DNA from 3 places in the Clostridium carnis genome. Region 2 is predicted to be linked to each of the others. Evidence: riboswitches for the same ligand, from Rfam matches in the RefSeq annotation. Region 2 holds a riboswitch; each other region holds the start of a gene.

Region 1 (7,718 bases), 250 kb from region 2:
TAATCCCTTTTCTGCAGTTCTAGGCGGTTTCATAGTAGGTTCTCCTCTTAAACCTTCAATTGAATGAATAAGGGCAGTTGCTTCACCACATACAAAAGCTCCTGCTCCATATCTTATTTCAATATCAAAATCAAAGCCTGTCCCTAATATATTATTTCCTAATAGTCCAATTTCCTTTGCTTTAGAAATCGCAATTTTAAGTCTGTTAACAGCTAGGGGATACTCTGCTCTTATATATATATATCCTTTATTAGCTCCTATAGCATATCCACATATAGCCATGGCCTCTAATACGCAATGAGGATCTCCTTCTAATATAGCTCTATCCATAAAGGCTCCTGGATCTCCTTCATCAGCATTACATATAACATATTTAATCTTATTATTAACTCTCCTAGCAGCCTCCCACTTTCTCCCTGTAGGGAATCCCCCACCGCCTCTACCTCTTAAGCCTGATTCTGTAATCTCACTAACTACCTCTATAGGTGTCATAGTTGTTAATACTTTTCCAAGTGCCATATATGAGCCAACACCTAGTACTTCTTTTATATCTTCTGGATTTATAATTCCACAATTTTTAAGTGCTATTTTTAACTGCTTATTATAGAAAGGAGTCTCTTTTTTATCACATATTTTTTCTTTTGTCTCTGGATTTTTATATAATAGTCTTTCTACTATTTGTCCATTTATTATATGATTCTTTATTATTTCACTAATATCTTCTTCTGCAACTTTTACATAAAATACTTTATCAGGTAATATTTCTATTACTGGTCCTTGAGCACAAAAGCCAAAGCACCCAGTCATTATAACTTTTATTTTATCTTGCAACTTATTACTATTTATTTCATCATTAAAAGCTTTAAATATTAAATCACTTTTAGAAGCTTTACATCCTGGTCCTCCACATACTAATATATGTCTTTCTACATTTTTGGTATTTATAAACTTATCTGCATTTTTTCTTATTTCTATAGTTTTACTACACTTATCTTTTATTTTTAATAAACTCTCAAAATCTACAATACGTTCCATATTCAATAGTTACTCCTTATACTCTTTTAAAAGCTTTCCTACTTGTTCTCTTGTGAAATATCCATATGATTTTTCATTTACTAATACAACTGGAGCTATTGCACAAGAACCAACACATCTTAATGTATCTAAAGTAAATAATCCATCTTCTGTTGTTTCTCCTTCCTTTATCTTTAGAGTTTTCTTAAATTCATCTAATATATCTCCTGCTCCTTTAACAAAGCACGCTGTTCCTGTACATACACTAATTACATATTTTCCTTTTGGTTTTGTTGTGAAATAAGAGTAAAATTTTATAACTCCATATACCTTTGATACTGGAATATTAAGTTTATCTGCAATAAACTCTTGAACTTCTCTTCCTAAATACCCATATAGACCTTGTGCATGATGTAAAATAGCTATTAAGGCACTCTCTTCATACTTTTGATTTTTAATAAACTCTTCTAACTCCTTAAACTTCTCACATTTATTTTCCACTTCTCCACCCCTTTATATATTGAATATTCTGAACTTTTTAACCGTCGTATATTATTTAAAAATCTAATCTTTAAAATTATTTACTTATTTTAAAATATAAACTTTACTTCATAAATTTATATTATTAAAATTTACAAATATTCTTATATTAATAAAAAATTCTATAAATATTTTTAAATTTAAAATATTTATTTAAGTAGTATTACTTTTATAAATAAAAATAAGGCTATTAGTTAAATTAAAACTAATAGCCTTATTTTTTACTTTAATACAAATGAAGTACAATCTGTACATTCTATCATTGTAGGATTTTGTTCATGTGTTCCTACTTGAATTACTTGTAATGTACAATAATTTTCTGAACAATCATGATGCTTACAGTTATTTATTGTGCATTTTATACTTGTATTCTTAGCCATAATAAACACCTCCTATTTCACTTTTCAAAAATAGTATGTGTATTTTAGCTTTATTTTATCCACTAAATAATATTTCTATTTATCACCATATATATTTAATGAAAATCCTTTTTCTAAAACTTCTTTTGCATATTCTTTTGCTCCAAATAATGATAAATCTTTATAGTTTCCACATTGTATTTCATTAGCTGCTGGTATTTCACTAGCCTTTAATACAGCTTTTAATGCATTTTCTAAAGCAAATTTCACTTCTGCAGCTGTCTTATCTCCCCACATACTTAAATAGAAACCTGTTCTACATCCCATAGGTGATAAGTCTATTATTCCATCTATATTATTTCTAAGCTCATGTGCTAATAAATGTTCAAGGCCATGCATTCCAGCTGTCCCAAATGCTTCCTTATTTGGTTGTAAAAATCTAACATCAAATTTACATACAGTATCGCCTTTTTCACCAGTTAAAACACAGCACTTTCTTATATATGGAGCCTTAACTATTCTATGATCTAATTCAAAACTTTCAACCTTTTCCATATCTTTTCCTCCTAGACTATTAGCTTTTCTTCATTTATTGATTTTACTATAGTAGATATACTCTTTGTTATTCTTCTTGCAACGTATGGATTGTTCATTGTATATAAATGTATTCCATCTACACCTGAAGAAATTAAATCTACCATTTGCTCTACTGCATAAGCAATGCCAGCATCTCTTAACGCTTCGCTATTATGCTCATACTTACTCATTATCTTCATAAATTTATTTGGAATTTTTGCCCCACACAAGGATACTATTCTTTCTATTTGCTTTGTATTAATTACAGGCATAATCCCAGCCTGTATTTTAGCTTTTATGTTATTTTTTTCTTTTAGTTCTAAAAAATCATAAAAATAATTATTATCAAAAAACAACTGAGATATAAAATGGCTTGCTCCAGCTTCTTCTTTTAATTTTAAATTTAATATATCCTTATTTAAATCTCTACATTCTATATGTCCCTCTGGATAACATGCTCCAACTATATTAAATCCACCAAAGTCTTTTATATGACCTATAAGATCACTTGCAAATCTAAAATCACTTTTTATCTCATTTGAAATAGGTATATCTCCTCTTAATGCAAGAATATTTTCTATACCTTCCTTTTTTAATTCCCCAAGTAAATAATCTATTTCTATTTTACTAGAACTAATACAAGTTAAATGTGCTAAAGATTCAATTCCATATTTATTTTTAATTAAAGATGAAAGTTCACAAGTCCTATTTTGAGATAAACTTCCACCGGCTCCATAAGTTACACTAATAAAATCTGGTTTTAAATCTTTTAACTCTTCTAATGTATCATAAATAACCTCAATTTTCGAGGTTGATTTAGGTGGAAAAACCTCAAATGAAAAAACTAATTCCTTTTTTTTAAATAATTCATTAATATTCACTATAATAGCCCCCTTTAAAAATAAAAAAAGTACCAAAAGGATAACCTTTAGGTACTTAAACATCGCCTATAAAATTAACCTTATCTTTCAACTTAAAAAGTTGCAGGATTTAGCACCGAACTAATATTTAAGTAAATCAATTATATAATTACTTTTAATTCTCGGTTGCTGGGTTTCACAGGGCCAGTCCCTCCACCACTCTTGATAAGAAATATTCTTTTTTTATAATTATATGTTATTATGATAATTTTGTAAACACTCTTTAGTTAACTTTTACCATTTAAAGTTTTCTTTAAATAATGCCATTACAATTTCATCGTGATATTTTCCATTTCTATAAATTTCTTTTTTTAATATTCCTTCTTCTATAAAACCTATTTTTTTATAACAAGCAATAGCTCTTTTATTAAAACTAAATACATTAAGTTTTATTTTTTCCATATTTACTTCTTCAAATATAAACTTAATTAAAACCTTTAAAGCATCTGTACCATATCCTTTTCCCCAATATGCTTTATCTCCAATCATAATTCCTATTGTACAATTTCTATTTTTTATATTTGTATTGTTTATACTACATCCACCAATATACTTCCCTGTTTCTAAATCTTCAATTGCAAAATCATATGTTAAGTCGCTACTTGCATCTCTGCTTTTTATCCATTCTGATTCTTTCCACTTAGTAATTGGGAATGGTGTATCAATAACTAATAACTTTTTTGTTTCTTCATCATTTATAAATTCTGTTGCTCTATCAATATCTTCTTCTTTATAAGCTCTTAATTTAACTAAATTACCTTTATACATTTATATCGCCCCCAAACTAATTTTATAAATTTTACCATTTATTTTTTATTTAGTCAATTCCGTATATTATATAAAATAAAGACCAAGTAGAAATTTTTCTACTTGGTCTTTACTTCTTAATTAATAATAATACTATTGAAACTGCACTAAATGCTATGCTAAGTATATTTATATATGTTACAACTTGCTTTGGACTAAAACCTTTTGCTTCTAATCTATAATGTATTTGACTTCTATCTGCTTGATATACAGGTTTTCCTTCTGAAAACCTCTTAATAATTACAAATATATTATCAAAAATAGGTACAGCTAAAGCAAGTATTGGAATAAATAAACTCATAATCGTAGCTTGCTTAAATGCTCCATCTAAAGCAATTATGCTTAATATAAACCCTAAAAAGTTTGCACCTGAATCTCCCATAAATATTTTAGCTGGATATTTATTATACATTAAAAAACCTATGGTAACTCCGGCTACTATTAATGACATTATAACTGATTCAGTTTGATCAAGTATAATGGCTGCACCTGCAAACGTTATTGCTGATATAAAGGATAATCCACCAGCCAATCCATCCATTCCATCTGACCAGTTCATAACTGTAGTAACTCCAAATATCCATGTTATTGTTAATAAAAATTGTAACCAAGCATTTAAATTTATATATACCCCAGTAAATGGATTTGTAAATCCTCTAAATACTATTCCTGCTTTAAATACTAAAAAAGCTGCAAGCAATTGTATTATTAATCTAGGATATATTGGGAATTCTTTTCCATTAGCTTTAAAACTATCATCAACCAATCCAATTGCTAATATTAAAGCACCTCCAATAAATATCCAAAACTTTTCATTTATTGGTGTTGTATTATTAAAAATCAAATATACACTAAAAAATCCAATAAACATAGAAAGTCCCCCACAAAGCGGAATTTCTCCTCTATGTTTTTTTCTTTTTGTTGGCTTATCAGTAAAATTATATTTAAATGACATTTTCATTAATAATGGTGTTATTAAATATACTGTTAAAAATGCCACTACAAATACTAATATATATTGCATAAATTTTTGCTCCTTAATCTATCATAGGCAAATTTTAATAATCATATTCTCTTTTCATCATATTATACCACGTTTTCCAATAACACTTAATTACGAAACTATTACAGTTATACATATAGTACTATTATAACATAAAATTCAACTAAATACTTTAAAATAGTTATAGAGCAATTATAAATTCTAGTTTTTAATATTATAAAATAATAAAGAACTAGAAATATCCATTGATATTTCTAGTTCTCTTTAGTTAACTTCTTGCTTGAATCATATCTTTAACTTTCATTAATCTAGTTAAAGCTCCTCTTTCATTTTCATCAAGTTTCATTCTAATATACTTAATTGTTTCTTGAAGAGATGGTATTGTCATATATTCAAGTGCATTAACTCTTCTTCTTGTCTTTTCTATTTCATCAGCCATAAGCTGAGTTGATTTTTCTACTTCTGCAAGTTCTAGAAGCTTTGGTAGTATTCCATAAAGCTTTGAAATTGCATCATCAAGTTCTGAAGATGTGTTTGCAAATCCATATGGGAATATACTTCCTTCATCTCCTTCTAGTTGTCTATGGAAGTTCATTTTAGGAACATTAACACTCATTATATTTTTAGTTCCTACTTCAACAGAAATACTTTCCTTTGGATAAGCTACTGCTTCCTCTAGGAATTCTGAGCTCATTACAGCTCTAGCCATAACGAAGTCTTTAAGTGATCCTTGAAGCTCAGCTTCTACAGACTTTCTTAATTCATTGTTATATTTAACAAGATTAACGAATTGTCTCATAAGCTCATCTTGCTTATCCTTTAAAAGTTTATGTCCTCTAGTAGCTGTAGCTAATCTTTTCTTCAGCTTAGACATTTCCATTCTAGTAGGATTGACATTTAATCTTGCCATGGCTTATTCTTCATCTCCCTTTGGCATATACTTTTCAAGATATTCATCTCTAATTCTCTTAAGCTCTGTCTTAGGAAGTATCTTTAGAAGTTTCCAACCAAGTTTTAATGTTTCTTCAATGCTTCTATTAGTTGTAAAGCCTTGTGAAACATATTGTTCTTCAAAAGCTTCAGCAAACTTAGCGTATTGCTTATCAATATCAGAAAGTGCTGATTCTCCTAAGATAGCTGATAATTCCTTAGCTTGCTTACCTTGTGCATATGCTGAGAATAGTTGGTTCATAGTATCTGCATGGTCTTCTCTAGTTTTATTCTTACCTATACCTTTATCTTTAAGTCTTGAAAGTGATGGTAATACATCTATAGGAGGCATAACTCCCTTTTTATATAACTCTCTTGAAAGGATTATTTGTCCTTCTGTTATATATCCAGTTAAGTCTGGAATTGGATGTGTTTTATCATCTTCTGGCATTGTTAATATAGGAATTTGAGTAATTGATCCTTCTCTTCCTACTAATCTACCTGCTCTTTCATATAATGTAGAAAGGTCAGTATATAAGTATCCTGGATATCCTCTTCTACCTGGAACTTCTTTTCTAGCAGCAGATACTTCTCTTAATGCTTCTGCATAGTTAGTTATATCTGTCATTATAACAAGAACGTGCATACCTTTTTCGTAAGCTAAGAATTCAGCTGTAGTTAATGCCATTCTTGGAGTAGCTATTCTTTCGATAGCTGGATCAGATGCAAGGTTCATAAATAAAACTGAATTATCTATAGCACCTGTTTTATTAAATTCATCAACGAAGAATTGTGATTCTTCGAATGTTATCCCTATAGCAGCAAATACAACGGCAAAGTTAGCATCTGAATTTAAAACTCTCGCTTGTCTTGCAATTTGAGCTGCAAGTTGTGCATGTGGAAGTCCTGAACCTGAGAAAACAGGTAATTTTTGACCTCTAACTAGAGTGTTAAGTCCATCTATTGCTGATATACCAGTTTGTATAAATTCTGATGGGAAGTCTCTTGAAACAGGATTTATAGCTTCTCCATTTATATCTAATCTTTTTTCTGGTATTATGTTTGGACCATTATCTATTGGTTTACCCATACCATCAAAGATTCTACCAAGCATATCTTCTGATACACCTAGTTCTAGAGGTCTTCCTAAGAATTTAGCTTTTGTTCCCTTTAAGTTAATTCCTGATGATCCTTCAAAAAGTTGAACCATAGCCTTTGTTCCATTAACTTCTAGAACTTTACCTCTTCTTTTTTCACCAGTTTGAAGTTCAACTTCAACTAGTTCATCAAATTTAACGCCTTCGACACCTTCAACTACCATTAAAGGTCCCACAACTTCCGTAACTGTTCTGTACTCCTTAAGCATCTAGAACCCCTCCTTCGTTGATTAATGTATCTATAGCAGCCTTTAATTCATCTGCAATTTCATCCATTTTTCCAATTTGATCTTCTGCTATATATTTACTTCTAGCAATTTTATCTCTAACTTCATCTAAGCCTAATATTTTGCCTAAATAAACTCCAGCTTCTAAAGCTCTTTCAGCTTCTTTTCTAAATAGAAGTATTAAT
Region 2 (7,718 bases):
AAAGGTTACAATTGGATCAGCATACAAAGGATCAAGAAGCTTAACAACAACAATGAAGGGAAGGAACCTAATAACAGGACTTCCAGATGAAGTTTCAATTACAACTGATGAGATAAGAGATGCTTTAAAGGAATCAGTGACATTAATTGTTGAAAGTGTAAAAGAAGTACTTGAGAGAACACCCCCAGAGTTAGCTGCTGATATAATAGAAAAAGGAATACTAATGACTGGTGGAGGAGCACTTTTAGATGGACTAGATAAATTAATTCAGTCACAAACAGGGGTGAATGTTACAGTTGCACATAACTCTGTAGAAGCAGTTGCAGAAGGAACAGGTCAAGTATTAGGGTACTTAGACAAACTAGATTCAGCAATAGTAGGACAAGAAATAACATTAGTAGATTAATCAGATTATATTAAATAAATATATACATAATTAATTTAAAATAAAGCGTAAATTATTATAAAATGATAATTTACGCTTTATTTTTATAAAATTTATTCTTTAGAAGAATTATTTAAATTATAGGCATATATTATCCCATTAGATATAACTTTTGCCATTTGCATAACAAGATGTAGTCTAATACTTCTAGAAGTAAAAAGTTCTACATTGTCACTAGAATCTATTATTCCTATAATTGAGGCAATTCCAACTTCAGGAAGGGATTTTCCAACTCCTTTACCTGGATGTATAGGATAATCCCGTGTATGTATTTCACCAATAGATTTATAGTCTCCTAAACAAGCATCTATTCCTATTATATTTGCATTAGGATGGTTTTTATTAATTTCAGCTAAGCGTTTATTTATATTTAAAGCATGTATTGGAAACTCTATTGTACCGTAAACAGGTAGCTGGAGTTTACTCTCTTTTAGATACGTACCTACAAGGGGACCAAGACAATCACCAATACATTTATCAGTACCAATACAAACTATTACTGTTTTATTTGAAATATAATTTTTCATAAAGTTTGCAATTTCAATATAAGCTAATTTAGATTCATAAAAAACTTTATGTTTTCCCAAAATAATTCACCTCCTAACTCTAAATATATATGTTTAAAACAAGAGAATTATAATAAATTGTATAAAAAAACATAATATGGAAATGAATTAATAAAAAGGAGGAGATTATATGAGAAAAGTTTTAATATATATATCTGTAGTAATTGTAAGTGCAAGTATCCCTATATATACATTATTGTTTTGGGAACCTTTAAAGGATAATGATATAAAAGAAGAATTTAGTAAAATAGAAATAATAAAAGAAGTTAATGAAAAAAATAAGAATTCAATAGCAGTTATAAATGAATCTAAAGGTATTATAGAAAATTCAAAAGAAGAGATTGTTCAGGTATTAAATGAAGTTGATAAATTTAAAATAAACTTCGAAGAGATAACAAGAGAAATAACAAAAGAAGAGCGTATAAAAATAAATAATTTACTTAATAAACTATCAGCTGTTGATATAATAAAAGTTAATGATTTATTTAAAAATGGAGAAAATAAGAATGCTATAAAAGAAGGAATGTTATTGCTTAAGAAAAGGATGTCTAGCAATGATTATGAAGAATTTAAAGAGATACTTAGTAAATATCTAAAGTTTAAAGAAATAGATATAGAAATATGATAAAATTCAATTGGTAGCATTAAAACGAAGAAAACAAAAGAAAAATAAAGTATAACAAGAATAAACTTATGTAAAGGTATAAAAAGCAACTTGAAATTAATATGCTTTGAATATATACTAATCATTGTCAGTCAGACAGATATAGTTGATTGGCAAAGAAAACTAATGAAAAGTTAAAAATGGGAGAGTTCCCGAGTGGCCAAAGGGGGCAGACTGTAAATCTGTTACGTTTCGTTTCGATGGTTCGAATCCGTCCTCCCCCACCATTATTTAACTTTTTAATAATATGCTGGCATGGCTCAACGGTAGAGCAGCTGACTTGTAATCAGCAGGTTGTAGGTTCGATTCCTATTGCCAGCTCCATAAAATGGGGGAGTTCCCGAGTGGCCAAAGGGGGCAGACTGTAAATCTGTTACGTTTCGTTTCGATGGTTCGAATCCGTCCTCCCCCACCATTTTATATTTAAGGGCGCATAGCTCAGCTGGGAGAGCATCTGCCTTACAAGCAGAGGGTCACAGGTTCGATCCCTGTTGTGCCCACCACTTAAATAATTAACAAAAGAATAATATGCTGGCATGGCTCAACGGTAGAGCAGCTGACTTGTAATCAGCAGGTTGTAGGTTCGATTCCTATTGCCAGCTCCAAGAATGGGGGAGTTCCCGAGTGGCCAAAGGGGGCAGACTGTAAATCTGTTACGTTTCGTTTCGATGGTTCGAATCCGTCCTCCCCCACCACAAAAGCAAGAAATATTTCTTGCTTTTTATTTTTGTTTAATGAAAACCACCTGCTATGCAGGTGAGTTCCGAAAAGCTTTAGCGGTCAGTAGGAAATAAAAACCTCCTTTGGTATAATTAAACTAGGTTCGACAGCCAAATTTAATAACCAAAGGAGGCATCCGTAATGGATAGTAATAGTTTATCACATACAAAATGGAATTGTAAATATCATATAGTATTCGCGCCTAAGTATAGGAGGAAAGAGCTATATGGAGAAAAGAAAAAAGAAATAGGTAAAATATTAAGACAGTTATGTGAGTGGAAAGGTGTAACTATAATCGAGGCGCATGTATGCGTTGATCATATACATATGTTGGTTGAGATACCACCAAAGATGAGTGTATCAGGCTTTGTAGGATTTTTAAAAGGAAAAAGTAGTCTTATGATTTTTGAAAGATTTGCAAACTTGAAGTATAAGTATGGAAATAGACATTTTTGGTGTCGTGGATTTTATGTGGATACAGTAGGAAGAAATAGAAAGGCAATTGAAGAATATATAAGAAATCAAGAAAAAGAAGATATGATTTCAGATCAAATAAGTATGAAAGAATATATGGACCCTTTTAAGGGTAGCAAGTAACATAGTATGCGGCTGGCGAACCAATTTAAGCGCCTTAAGGCGCAATGCAGGTAAGAGGCCCTTATAGGGCTTAGGAAATACCACCAGCTAAGCTGGTGGATTTTTATTTATAATACTTTAAACCATACATTTCTATTAAATAAAAGCTAATAATTTTATAAAATATAGTTGACCAATATTATAAAAGTTGTTATAATCTAAATCATGAAAATTTGATATTAGTTCTTATCCAGAGAGGCGGAGGGAAAAGGGCCCTATGAAACCCGGCAACCTGTGATTATCACAAAGGTGCCAATTCCAGCAAAATGTAATTTTGCAAGATAAGAAAGAGTATGACTTAGTATAGTCTCTTCTTATCGAAGAGGCTTTTTTTATTATCTATATAGAATATACTTTTATAAATTTTTAATATAGGATTAATATCAAATAAATTGAAAGGAGAATGTTAAAATGAGAAGACTTTTTACATCAGAATCAGTTACAGAAGGACATCCAGATAAAATTTGCGATCAAATTTCAGATGCAGTACTAGATAGTATACTAGAAAAAGATCCAAGCGCTAGAGTAGCTTGTGAAACAGCAGTTACAACTGGAATGGTATTAGTTATGGGAGAAATCTCAACTAATTGTTACATAGATATTCCAAAAGTTGTTAGAGAAACAATTAAGGGAATTGGCTATGATAGAGCTAAATTTGGTTTCGATTGTGATACATGTTCAGTATTAACTTCAATAGATGAACAATCAAGAGATATTGCTATGGGTGTTGATGAAGCATTAGAATCAAGAGAAGGAAATAAAGATAATGTTGAAGCAGTAGGGGCTGGAGATCAAGGTATGATGTTTGGCTTTGCTACTAATGAAACTGAAGAATTTATGCCATTACCAATAGCTATGGCTCATAGATTATCAAGAAGATTATCAGAAGTTAGAAAGAATGGAACTTTATCATATTTAAGACCAGATGGAAAGACTCAAGTTACAGTTGAATATGATGATAATAAGGTAATAAGAATTGATGCTATTGTAATATCAACTCAACATGGAGAAGAAGTTACACAAGAGCAAATAAGAAAAGATTTAATGGAACATGTTATAAAAGCAGTAGTTCCAGCTGAATTATTAGATGATAATACTAAGTATTATATTAACCCAACAGGAAGATTTGTAGTTGGTGGCCCACAAGGGGATTCAGGTTTAACAGGAAGAAAAATAATAGTTGATACTTATGGTGGATATGGAAGACACGGTGGTGGTGCTTTTTCAGGTAAAGATCCAACTAAGGTTGATAGATCAGCAGCTTATGCAGCTAGATGGGTTGCTAAGAATTTAGTAGCAGCTGGAGTTGCTGATAAATTAGAAATTCAATTAGCATATGCAATTGGAGTTGCTAAGCCTGTATCAATAGAAGTAGAAACATTTGGAACTGGTAAAAAGACAGAAGAGGAAATAGTTTCTATAGTAGAAAAGACTTTTGACTTAAGACCAGGTGCTATTATAAGAGATTTAGAATTAAGAAGACCTATATACAAACAAACAGCAGCTTATGGACATTTTGGAAGAAATGATTTAAACCTTCCATGGGAACAATTAAATAAAGTTGAAGAAATAAAGAAACATCTTTAATTAAATAAGATATTATTAAAGTAATATAATAAATTTATTTAATTATAAATAATAAGAATAAGCCACTTGTAATAAAAATTTATTTACAAGTGGCTTATTTTAATGACTTATAAATTATTAAAATTCAGAATAATAAAATGTTTAGTAATTTTATATTATTTTTCTGAATGAACTACCTTCCCGGAAACTATTACTTTCTTAACATTTATGTTTTCATCAAATAATACTAAGTCAGCATCAAAACCTTCTTTAATAAGGCCTTTTTTAGTTTCAACCTTACAGTGTCTTGCTCCATTAAATGTAGCCATTTTAACTACTTCGTATAAAGGATATCCAACATTTTTATAGACATTTCTAATTGCTTTATCTAAAGTAAGAACAGATCCGGCTAAGCTACCAGTAGTTAATCTTGCTGCACCATCAGATACAACAACATCTTGACCTCCTAAAGAATACATACCATCTGGCATACTACATGCCATCATAGCATCAGTTACAAGAAGAACCTTATCAGTAGTCTTTTGATTATAAGCTATTCTTAATGATGGGTATGATATATGAATTCCATCTGAAATAGTTTCTGTAGTTATTTCACTATCAAATATTGCACCAACAACTCCTGGTTCTCTATGAGCAAATGGAGTCATAGCGTTAAAAAGGTGTGTTGAGTGACAACATCCACATTTAATTCCTTCCATAGCTTCTGCATAAGTAGCTTTTGTATGGCCCATTGAACAAACTATTCCTTTAGCTGATAAATATTTAATTAATTCCTTTGCGCCAGGGACTTCAGGAGCTATTGTGATAGAAACTACAGCATCATTTGCTTCTCCAACCATAGCATCATAATTTTCGATTGTTGGTGAAATTAAGAACTTTGGATTTTGAGCACCAATAGCATTTGGGCTTATAAAAGGTCCTTCTAAATGAGCACCTAAAACAATAGCACCATCGGTACCGTTTTCTTTAGCTTCTTTAATTACCTTCATAGATTGTCTTATAGCATCTATTGATACTGTCATAGTAGTTGGAGTAAAAGCTGTAGTACCGTGTTTTACTATAGCCTTAGATATTTCATTAATAGCCTCGTATGTACCGTCCATAGTATCATATCCAGCTGCACCGTGAATGTGGACATCAATAAAACCAGGTGATAAGTAAAGACCTTCTCCATCTATAATTTCATTAGACACTTCAGTAGTAGGATTAATTTCTTTAATTTTACCATTTTCAATTAAAACTGAACCTTTTTCTATTTTATCTAAAAAGATAATATTACAGTTTTTAATTAACATATAAACACCTCCATGTTATTTTGTTATTTATATTTGCATATAAATAATTTTTACTTTTTATGTTATGTTATAATTATATAATAAAATTATTAAGATTAAAATACGCTTAAAAGATTTGGAGAGATAGTATGGAAGTTCTAAATGGAATTGTAGAAGCTATTGTATTTAAAAGTGAAGATACAGGGTATGTTGTTTCTAAAATAAGTATTGATAAAGAAACTATAAATGCTGTTGGAATAGTTCCTTTTTTAAAAGAAGGTCAGCATGTAAAATTAAAAGGACAATGGGTACTACATAAACAATTTGGACGTCAATTTAATATAGAGGAATATGAAGAAATACTTCCAACTTCAATTGAAGGAATTGAGAAGTATTTAAGTACTGGAGTAATTCATGGAATAGGACCTGTAACAGCTAAAAAAATTGTTGAAAAATTTAAAGAAGATACTTTAGATATTTTAGATAATCATATTGAAAGATTACAAGAGATAGAGGGAATTGGAGAAAAGAAATTTAGAATAATTTTTGAATCATATATAGAACAGAAAGATTTAAAAGATATAATGATTTATTTTCAGAGTCATGGAATGTCTTCAAATCAATGTATAAAAATATATAAAAAATTTGGTCCAGAAGCTAAGAGTATAGTTTCAGAAAATCCATATATACTTTGTGATGAAATTTCAGGTATAGGATTTATAACAGCAGATAGAATTGCAAAAAGCTTAGGGGTAGAAAATACATCTGTATTTAGGGTTCAAAGCGGAATAAGATATGTATTAAATCAATTTTCGGCAGCTGGAAACACATATATGCCAAAGGATTTACTTATAGAGGACGTTTCTAAAGTATTGATGGTATCAAAAGATCTTGTTGAGGAAAACATATATAACTCATCTTTAGAAGGAAAGATAAAAGTTGATAAAATAAATAATATAGAAGCTGTATTTTTATTACCATATTACTATTGTGAACTTGGAGTTACAAATAAGATAATAACCTTAAGTATTGAAAATTTTAGAACTATAAATACTGATGTTGAATTTGAAATAGAAACTTTTGAAAAGAAAAATAATATACAATTTGCGCCATCACAAAGAGAAGCTATTATAGGGGCCTTTGAAAATGGTATAGAAATAATAACTGGAGGACCAGGTACAGGTAAAACTACAATAATCAAAGCTATTATTGAGATATATGAAAATAATGGAATGAAGGTATTGTTAGGTGCACCAACAGGCAGAGCTGCAAAGAGAATGACAGAATCAACAGGCAGAGAGTCTAAAACAATACATAGATTACTTGAAATGGGAGTAAGTGAAGAGGAAAATTCATTTTTTGGAAGAGGAGAATCATCACCTTTAGAAGGAGATGTAATAATAATAGATGAAGCATCAATGATAGATATAATGCTTATGCAAAATCTTTTAAAGGCTATAAAATTAGGAACTAGATTAATTATAGTTGGAGATGCGGATCAATTACCATCAGTTGGAGCAGGAAATGTCTTAAAGGATTTAATAGAAAGTAACTTTATAAAGATAGTTAGATTAAAAGATATCTTTAGACAAGGTAAAGAAAGTATGATTGTAACTAATGCACATAAAATAAACAGTGGAGAAATGCCATATATTAATAAAAAAGATGGAGATTTTTTCTTTGAGAACAAAGAAGACATAGATGCAATATTATATACTGTAATAGATTTAATTAATAGAAGATTACCTAAATTTAATTCAAGATGGGATAAATTAAGAGATATGCAAATATTAACACCAACAAGAAAAGGTGCGTTAGGTGTACAA
Region 3 (7,718 bases), 190 kb from region 2:
TTCACCATCAGCTTCTTTATAGTTAATACCAATATGATCTAATATGTTTTTCATTAAGCCTTGAGCATTTTCCCAGTCTTTTTCAGCTCCAATATATTTTTCTTTATTCTTTGGATCCCACTTTGAAAATCTGTAGCTTATATCTCCATCTATACCAAGAGTAGACATTATGTGATTAATTAAATCTACACAACCTTTGAATTCTTCTTCTAATTGTTCAGGAGTACATACTATGTGTCCATCTGCAAGAGTAAATTGTCTAACTCTTATTAGTCCATGCATTTCTCCAGAAGATTCATTTCTACAAAGAGTAGCAGTTTCAGCATATCTTATTGGCAAATCTCTATAGCTATGTTGTTCAGCATTATAAATTGAGAATTGGAATGGACAAGTCATTGGTCTTAATGCAATAACCTCAGAGTCTTTTTCTTCATCACCTAAAACAAACATTCCATCTTTGTAATGATCCCAGTGGCCTGAAACTTTATATAAATCATTTTTAGCCATATTAGGAGTTTTAGTTAAAGAGTAACCTCTTTTTTCTTCTTCATCTTCAACCCATCTTTGTAAAGTTTGAACTATTCTAGCTCCCTTAGGCATTAATAATGGTAAACCTTGACCTATATTTTCATCAGTAGTAAATAATTTAAGTTCTCTACCTAATTTATTATGGTCTCTCTTTTTAGCTTCTTCTAAAGCTTCTAAGTGAGCGTCTAAATCAGCTTTCTTTAAGAAGGCAGTTCCATAAATTCTTGAAAGCATTTTGTTCTTTTCGTCACCTTTCCAGTAAGCACCTGCACTTCTAAGAAGTTTTATAGCTTTAACATTTTTTAATGACATCAAGTGTGGTCCAGCACATAAATCAGTAAAATCACCCATTTTGTAGAATGAAATAACTTCATCTTCTCCTAAGTCATTAATAAGTTCAACTTTATAAGGTTCATTAGCTTCTTCCATAAGCTTTAAAGCTTCAGATCTTGGTAATTCAAATCTTTCTATAGAAGGATTTTCTTTTATTATTTTTCTCATTTCATCTTCAATTTTTACTAAATCTTCAGCAGAAAAAGAAGTATCTAAATCAAAATCATAGTAAAATCCATTAGAAATAGCTGGTCCTATAGCTAATTTAGCATTAGGATATAATCTTTTAACAGCATAAGCTAATACATGAGATATGCTATGTCTTAATGCATCTTTACCTTCTTCAGAGTCAAATGTACATATTGAAAGGTCTGAATCTTCATTTACAGTATGACGTAAATCTACAACCTCTCCATTAACAATACCACAGCAAGCATTTCTAGCTAATCCTTCACTAATTCCTTTAGCTATATCAAGAACTGAAATACCAGCTTCAAATTCTTTTATTGATCCATCTTTTAAAGTAATTTTAATCATAATAATTTCTCCTTTCAAAATTAAATATATAGTTATAAATTAAGTTAAATATCAGTGACGAATATCTTTTATAAAATATAGATAATACTTAAAAAATAAAAAAAGCCCTCGTCACAATTTCTATAATAGAAAAGGGACGAGAGCATTAAATTCCCGCGGTTCCACCCTTAATTGCCTAAAATAAATATAGTAGGCCTCTTAAAGTAAATATCGTAACGTGATAAAACGGACTTTATTAGAGTCACTCAGAGGGGGTCTTCAACTAATTTCATATAAGAATACTTCCACCAAATGTAATCTCTCTCTGAAAATGAAGTTTTAGTTTACTCTTCTCTTCAACGTGTTTTCATTATTTGTTATTAATTATAATAATATAAAATATTAATGTCAATAAAAGTTGAATTAAATATTCAAAATAAAAGAAATATTATATTACATAACATTGAGAATTTTTATAAATATATTGATTTTTATATAATAACTATTTATAATATAAAGAGTAAGCAGATGTGGCGGAATTGGCAGACGCACTAGACTTAGGATCTAGCGCCATTGGCGTGGGGGTTCGACTCCCTTCATCTGCACCATATTTGCGGAAGTGGCTCAATGGTAGAGCGTCACCTTGCCAAGGTGAATGTTGCGGGTTCGAGTCCCGTCTTTCGCTCCAAAAAATAACACAGTAAAGTACTGTGTTATTTTTTTATTTTAAATATGAATATATATATAGAAAAAAGGCTATCATATAATAGCCCTTTTAAATATAAAGTTAAAATTTAGCTAATATTAATACTATGAAAAAGTCGTTCAAGTTCAAGCTCTTCAAGCATAGTATAAGAATAAAGTTTACCACCCATAAGTGTTTTTATAATTTGTTCTTTAGAGTAACCTTCTTTAAAAAGCTTAAGTTTTTTAATTAATCTTTTTAAAGACGAGTTAGAAATATTTAGAAGTTTTAAAAGTTCCTTCGCAGTATAGTAATCCTTTGGTAGTAAATTAAAAAGCTTGTCTTGAAGTTCAAGCTTATATTTTAAATCAGTTTCTATACAGTGATGTGGACCAGTCTTTCCTCTATGGTGGTAATTACAAAGATATTTATAGTTTAGTTCTATATCGTAGCCACCTTCGTGTTTGTGAACTATATGATGAATATCTGCTGTTGCCCCGCAAATTTCACAGTGGTACAAATTAATGCCTCCTTTATAATATCCTTATATATAATTATAAGGTAAAAATAATTAAAACTCAAACTAATGACTAGTATAGTTTTTTCAGAATATTAAAACTATAAAGTGTTTGGAATTACCTCTTTATAATCCGAAAAAACGCTTGAAACATAGTAATACATACCTTATAATATATTGTATAAGGGATATATTATATTATAGTATTTTATAGAAAGAAAGGTGATAAAGGTGAGACATAATTATGATTCTTTCAACTATTGGGAAAGCTTAATTAATGAAAACAAAACTATAAGAGGGCATATGTTTATGGAAAAACTACCTACTGAAAAAAGCCTTTATATTCACACCCTAGTTTTTTGCAAAAATAATGGTATTAACAATATTTGGAGTTATTTCCCAGATGAAAATACACTTTTAGGATATATTCAATATTCATTTTTACAAGAAGCTTTTTACAAATGGATATATGGAAAAGAAAGAATGGTTGTTAAAATACCAAATGTACCAGTTGAAAAAATAATAGAAGATGGCGAAGCCAATGGAAAAATTACAAAAGAAGAATCTGAAAATATGAGAAAGCATTTACAAATGCTTAGAGCGTGTTGGGGATTACCAAGAGAGAAGCTTATAAGACAATTAAATAAATTTTCTAGAGATTTCAATAGAACTTGGTATGGAGATAATAGAGAATTTTTATATTTAAAAATATTTAGTACAGCGGAAGAACTTGGAGAGTTTGTTATAAATTCTAGTTATATGACTACTTCAGAAAGTGAATTTTCTGAAAAAACAGGAACGAGCATAGCATTATGGAAAGACATATGTAGAGATTCAGTTAAAAATAGAAGAAAAGGCGAGCAATTTAGAGATATTTTGCTAAAATCTTTAACAGAAATAATATAATTTTTAAAAATCTTATTGACAGTAATTAAAATAGTAAGTATAATAATTACTGTAAATAAGATTTGCGGGTGTAGCTCAATGGTAGAGCCCTTGCCTTCCAAGCAAGTTACGTGAGTTCGATTCTCATCACCCGCTCCATTTATGCGTTATTAGCTCAGTTGGTAGAGCACCTGACTCTTAATCAGGGTGTCCCGGGTTCGAATCCCTGATGACGCACCAAAAAGAGATTAACTTAAGTTAATCTCTTTTTTTATAGATAAATATTAATTAAATAAAAAAGAAAAAGTACCATATGGTACTTTTTAAAACATAAGGAGTTTGGGATTGGGACTTGGGGAATCCTATATTAAATTATTGGCTATATTTTTAATTTTTATACATAAATAAAAATTAAAATTTAAGATTTATTTTTCTAGAGTAGTAAATTATAAAAAAGATAAAAAGAGTCTTTTGTAAGAGGAATAATTTAGGCGTTGACATAATAATAGTATGTTGATAATATAATAATGTAAAATTAAAAAAATGATATCTTATCAAGAGTGGTGGAGGGACTGGCCCGTTGAAACCCAGCAACCAAAAACAATCATTAGTTTTTATGGTGCTAAATCCTGCAGGTTTATCCTGATAGATAAGAGGCGTATTATATACTTTTTTAAACTTGTAATTAATAGCTTCTGATTTTATCAGAAGCTTTTTTTACTTTAAAAATTAGGAGGATAGAATTATGAAAAATAAGGGAAGTGCTTTAGCATTGTTACCTTTAGGCGTATTTATAATAGTATATTTAGGTGTGTCGGTAATAGCAAAAGATTTTTATGCAGTTTCTGTTGTTGTACCATTTCTAGCAGCTACTTTAACAGCACTAATTATGAATACTAAAGTAAAGTTTGAAGAAAAAATAGAAATATTTTGTAAAGGGGCTGGAAATTCTAATATTTTATTAATGATACTTATATTTATTTTAGCAGGAGCCTTTGCACAGGTAGCAAAAGATATGGGAGCTGTTGAATCAACAGTAAATTTAGGATTAACATTATTACCTAGTAGCTTATTAATACCTGGGATATTTATTATAGCTTGCTTTATAGCATTATCAGTAGGAACATCTATGGGAACTATAGTTGCATTAGTACCAATTGCTGTTGGGATTGCAGATAGAACAGGAATAGTTATACCTTTAGCAGTTGGAGCAGTTGTAAGTGGTGCTATGTTCGGGGATAATCTATCAATAATATCTGATACTACAATTGCAGCAACTAGAACCCAAGGTTGTGAAATGAAAGATAAATTTAAAATGAATTTTATAATTGTTTTACCAGCAGCTATTATTACTGCGACTTTATTGTTCTTTTTAACTAAAGATTCAAGTGTAACAACTATAGAGGTTATGGAATTTAGTATAGTAAAAATAATACCATATATAGCCGTTATAGCATCAGCTTTAGCAGGAGTTAATGTTATACTAGTTTTACTAGGTGGAATATTTATATCAAGTATTATAGGTATAGCTTATGGGAGTTTTGATATAATAGGATTATTTTCATCAATATCAAATGGTATAGCAGGAATGAGTGAACTTATAATAATATCCTTATTAATTGCAGGTACAATAGAATTAATAAAGTTTAATGGTGGAATTGAATTTATATTAAATAAGGGATTAAAGAAATTTAAAAGTAAAAAGGGAGCAGAATTTGGAATTGCAACGTTAGTAAGCTTAGTAGATGTATGTACAGCAAATAATACTGTAGCTATAGTAACGGTTGGACCAATTGCAAAAGATATATCAAATGAGTTTGAACTTGAGCCTAAAAGAGTAGCAGGTATTATGGACATGTTTTCTTGTGTATTTCAAGGTATAATTCCATATGGAGCTCAATTAATTTCTGCAGCAGGGTTAGCTGCAATTTCGCCTTTTGCAATAATGAAGTATTTGTTTTATCCTTACTTAATGGGGATTTGTGCAATAATAGCGATAAATTGGCACTGGAGAAAAAGAAAATAGTAATATAGCAATATTAAAATAAAGTGGTTATGTATATAAATTAATTAAAGACATAACCACTTTATTATTTTAGTTAAGATAAAGTTAAATAACTAGTATAAAAGAGTATAGGAGTTATTTTGATATTAATAAACAAATGCTTTGAGAGGAAATTCCTTCGCCTGCTCCTGTAAAGCCAAGACCTTCTTCAGTAGTTGCTTTTACATTTATTTGATTTATATTAATATTTAATGCACTTGAGATATTTTCTCTCATATTTTGTATATAAGGAGACATTTTAGGTTTTTGTGCAATAATTGTTGAGTCAATATTATTTATTAAATACCCATTAGCTTCTAATAATTTTCCAACTTCCTTTAAAAGCTCTATACTAGAAATTCCTTTATATTTTTCATCAGTATCTGGAAAATGTTTACCTATATCACCTAAAGCAGTTGCACCTAACAAGGAATCCATAATTGCATGTATAAGAACATCAGCATCAGAATGACCAAGTAAACCCTTTTCATAGGGAATTCTAACCCCACCTAATATTAAATCTCTTTCTTCTACTAAACGATGTACATCATATCCTAATCCAATTCTCATTCTATCACCTCTAAGTCAAATTATAGATTTATTTTATCATAAATTAAAAAAATATATTATAATACTTTTTTAAAAGGATAGATTTTAGAGTTGATATTTTTCTTTTGTTTTCTTAAAAAGTATTGAAATAAGTTTTTAAGTTTTATATTTATTGAGCAAAGAAAGTGTAATTTTTTTGATGAGATTCGTTTTCTTCTAAAAACAAAATCAACATAAATAATTTTTTTATTCATAAATAACCTCTCAATGATATTGATGGGCTTTAAAATAATTTATTATAATAAAAAGTGTATGACCTTTATGATATAATATATGTAAAAAAAATATAAATGTTTATAGGGGGCATGGTTAGTGAAAGAAAAGTTTAGACGTGGTATAGGATTAATACTTATAATAGTTGGTTTAACTTTAATAGTTTCAGTTGTTTACAGAAAGATTCAAACAAGCAAGAAACAGGAGGAACTTAAACAAGTATTACAAGAGGTTATAAAAGATGAATCTAATGAACCATTAGAAGAAAAGCAGGAAGAATCAGTAAATGGCTATAAACCTGTTGGGTTAGTAGAAATTCCAAGTATAAATTTATCACAAGGATTAGTTGAAGGAGTAACAGATGATATATTACAATATTATTTAGGTCATTTTGATACTTCAGTTAAGCCTGGTGAAAAAGGAAATTTTGCTATAGCAGGTCACAGAATATCTAATTACTCAGAGGCATTTGTTAATTTATATAAGGTTCAATCAGGAGATAAGGTTATAATAAAAACAAAAGGTAAAGAATTTACTTATGAAATAGATAATAATTTTATTGTAGATCCAGAGCAAATTGAAGTCTTAGATAATACAAAAGAAGCCACTATTACACTAATAACTTGTACAGTTGGAGCAAAACAAAGAGTAATAGTAAAAGGTAAACTAATATCGACTAAGGACATATAGTGACGGGGGTATAGGATGAGTGAGTTTCAAAAAGATAAATATAAATTTAGTATAAGAACTAATCTTACTTTAGTTAATGGGTCTGATATTGAAGGAAGAGCAGCTGAAATTGAAGAATTAAATAGTTATTTATTTGAAAAGAAAATAATAATCAAAGATTTAGTTACAGATAGCCCTGAATATGGAATAAGAAATACTTTATTAAATATAGCTTATTTTATAGTAGAAGATATAGAATTATTTGATTATATAAATGAAAAGAATAAACTACCTATAAATAGAATGACAAAAAGAATTCCTATAGCAAGAAATTTTTTAGAGAAATGGAAAGATTATATTTTAACCTATGTAATAATTTTTTCTAATCCTAAATTTAAAAATATTCAAGATTACTTAAAGGTAGAAGATGCAATAAATATACTGGGTGTAGATGAAATTAAAGAAGATTTATCTCAAAAACAATATAAAGGGATAATAATAGCAAAGGGATTTAAAAACGTTACAATATTAACAGCGACAGGAGAGTTTAAGCAAGTTAAGAAGTTAGAAGAAAATAAAATAGGAGAAGAGATTACAGGAGAAAAAATTAAGACTATAAGAGATTATAAGCTTCAATTAGCAATATTATTAACATTAATTATATTAGTGGCTACAACTATAGGATTAAAATATACATCTACATATAGTACTGTAATTAT

What was found. A riboswitch is a leader RNA that binds a small molecule or an ion and turns the genes downstream of it on or off. The one in region 2 is predicted to bind S-adenosylmethionine.
Region 1: linked by a shared signal. The riboswitch ahead of metF (methylenetetrahydrofolate reductase [NAD(P)H]) and the one ahead of metK (methionine adenosyltransferase) in region 2 are both predicted to bind S-adenosylmethionine.
Region 3: linked by a shared signal. The riboswitch ahead of ACYQ1T_RS07945 (Na+/H+ antiporter NhaC family protein) and the one ahead of metK (methionine adenosyltransferase) in region 2 are both predicted to bind S-adenosylmethionine.

The regions. Positions count from the first base shown of each region.
Region 1 is NZ_BAAHYS010000001.1:2,096,569-2,104,286, reverse strand. Features, by position in the region: gene ACYQ1T_RS10115 (NADH-ubiquinone oxidoreductase-F iron-sulfur binding region domain-containing protein) at 1-1,035, opposite strand, end outside; gene ACYQ1T_RS10110 (NADH-quinone oxidoreductase subunit NuoE family protein) at 1,045-1,515, opposite strand; gene ACYQ1T_RS10105 (DUF1540 domain-containing protein) at 1,776-1,934, opposite strand; gene ACYQ1T_RS10100 (S-ribosylhomocysteine lyase) at 2,010-2,468, opposite strand; gene metF (methylenetetrahydrofolate reductase [NAD(P)H]) at 2,480-3,370, opposite strand; SAM riboswitch class I at 3,448-3,581, opposite strand; gene ACYQ1T_RS10090 (GNAT family N-acetyltransferase) at 3,644-4,177, opposite strand; gene ACYQ1T_RS10085 (MraY family glycosyltransferase) at 4,287-5,240, opposite strand; gene ACYQ1T_RS10080 (V-type ATP synthase subunit D) at 5,488-6,129, opposite strand; gene ACYQ1T_RS10075 (V-type ATP synthase subunit B) at 6,133-7,515, opposite strand; gene ACYQ1T_RS10070 (V-type ATP synthase subunit A) at 7,508-7,718, opposite strand, start outside.
Region 2 is NZ_BAAHYS010000001.1:1,849,024-1,856,741, forward strand. Features, by position in the region: gene mreB (rod shape-determining protein) at 1-406, shown strand, start outside; gene yyaC (spore protease YyaC) at 499-1,032, opposite strand; gene ACYQ1T_RS08890 (hypothetical protein) at 1,142-1,636, shown strand; tRNA gene ACYQ1T_RS08895 (tRNA-Tyr) at 1,818-1,902, shown strand; tRNA gene ACYQ1T_RS08900 (tRNA-Thr) at 1,925-1,999, shown strand; tRNA gene ACYQ1T_RS08905 (tRNA-Tyr) at 2,006-2,090, shown strand; tRNA gene ACYQ1T_RS08910 (tRNA-Val) at 2,103-2,178, shown strand; tRNA gene ACYQ1T_RS08915 (tRNA-Thr) at 2,206-2,280, shown strand; tRNA gene ACYQ1T_RS08920 (tRNA-Tyr) at 2,286-2,370, shown strand; gene tnpA (IS200/IS605 family transposase) at 2,537-2,992, shown strand; SAM riboswitch class I at 3,215-3,319, shown strand; gene metK (methionine adenosyltransferase) at 3,443-4,618, shown strand; gene nagA (N-acetylglucosamine-6-phosphate deacetylase) at 4,774-5,913, opposite strand; gene recD2 (SF1B family DNA helicase RecD2) at 6,042-7,718, shown strand, end outside.
Region 3 is NZ_BAAHYS010000001.1:1,657,186-1,664,903, forward strand. Features, by position in the region: gene thrS (threonine--tRNA ligase) at 1-1,398, opposite strand, end outside; T-box leader at 1,528-1,746, opposite strand; tRNA gene ACYQ1T_RS07915 (tRNA-Leu) at 1,902-1,985, shown strand; tRNA gene ACYQ1T_RS07920 (tRNA-Gly) at 1,991-2,065, shown strand; gene ACYQ1T_RS07925 (HNH endonuclease signature motif containing protein) at 2,172-2,582, opposite strand; gene ACYQ1T_RS07930 (hypothetical protein) at 2,811-3,485, shown strand; tRNA gene ACYQ1T_RS07935 (tRNA-Gly) at 3,550-3,623, shown strand; tRNA gene ACYQ1T_RS07940 (tRNA-Lys) at 3,629-3,704, shown strand; SAM riboswitch class I at 4,013-4,120, shown strand; gene ACYQ1T_RS07945 (Na+/H+ antiporter NhaC family protein) at 4,210-5,490, shown strand; gene ispF (2-C-methyl-D-erythritol 2,4-cyclodiphosphate synthase) at 5,605-6,078, opposite strand; gene ACYQ1T_RS07955 (class D sortase) at 6,430-7,020, shown strand; gene ACYQ1T_RS07960 (anti-sigma factor domain-containing protein) at 7,036-7,718, shown strand, end outside.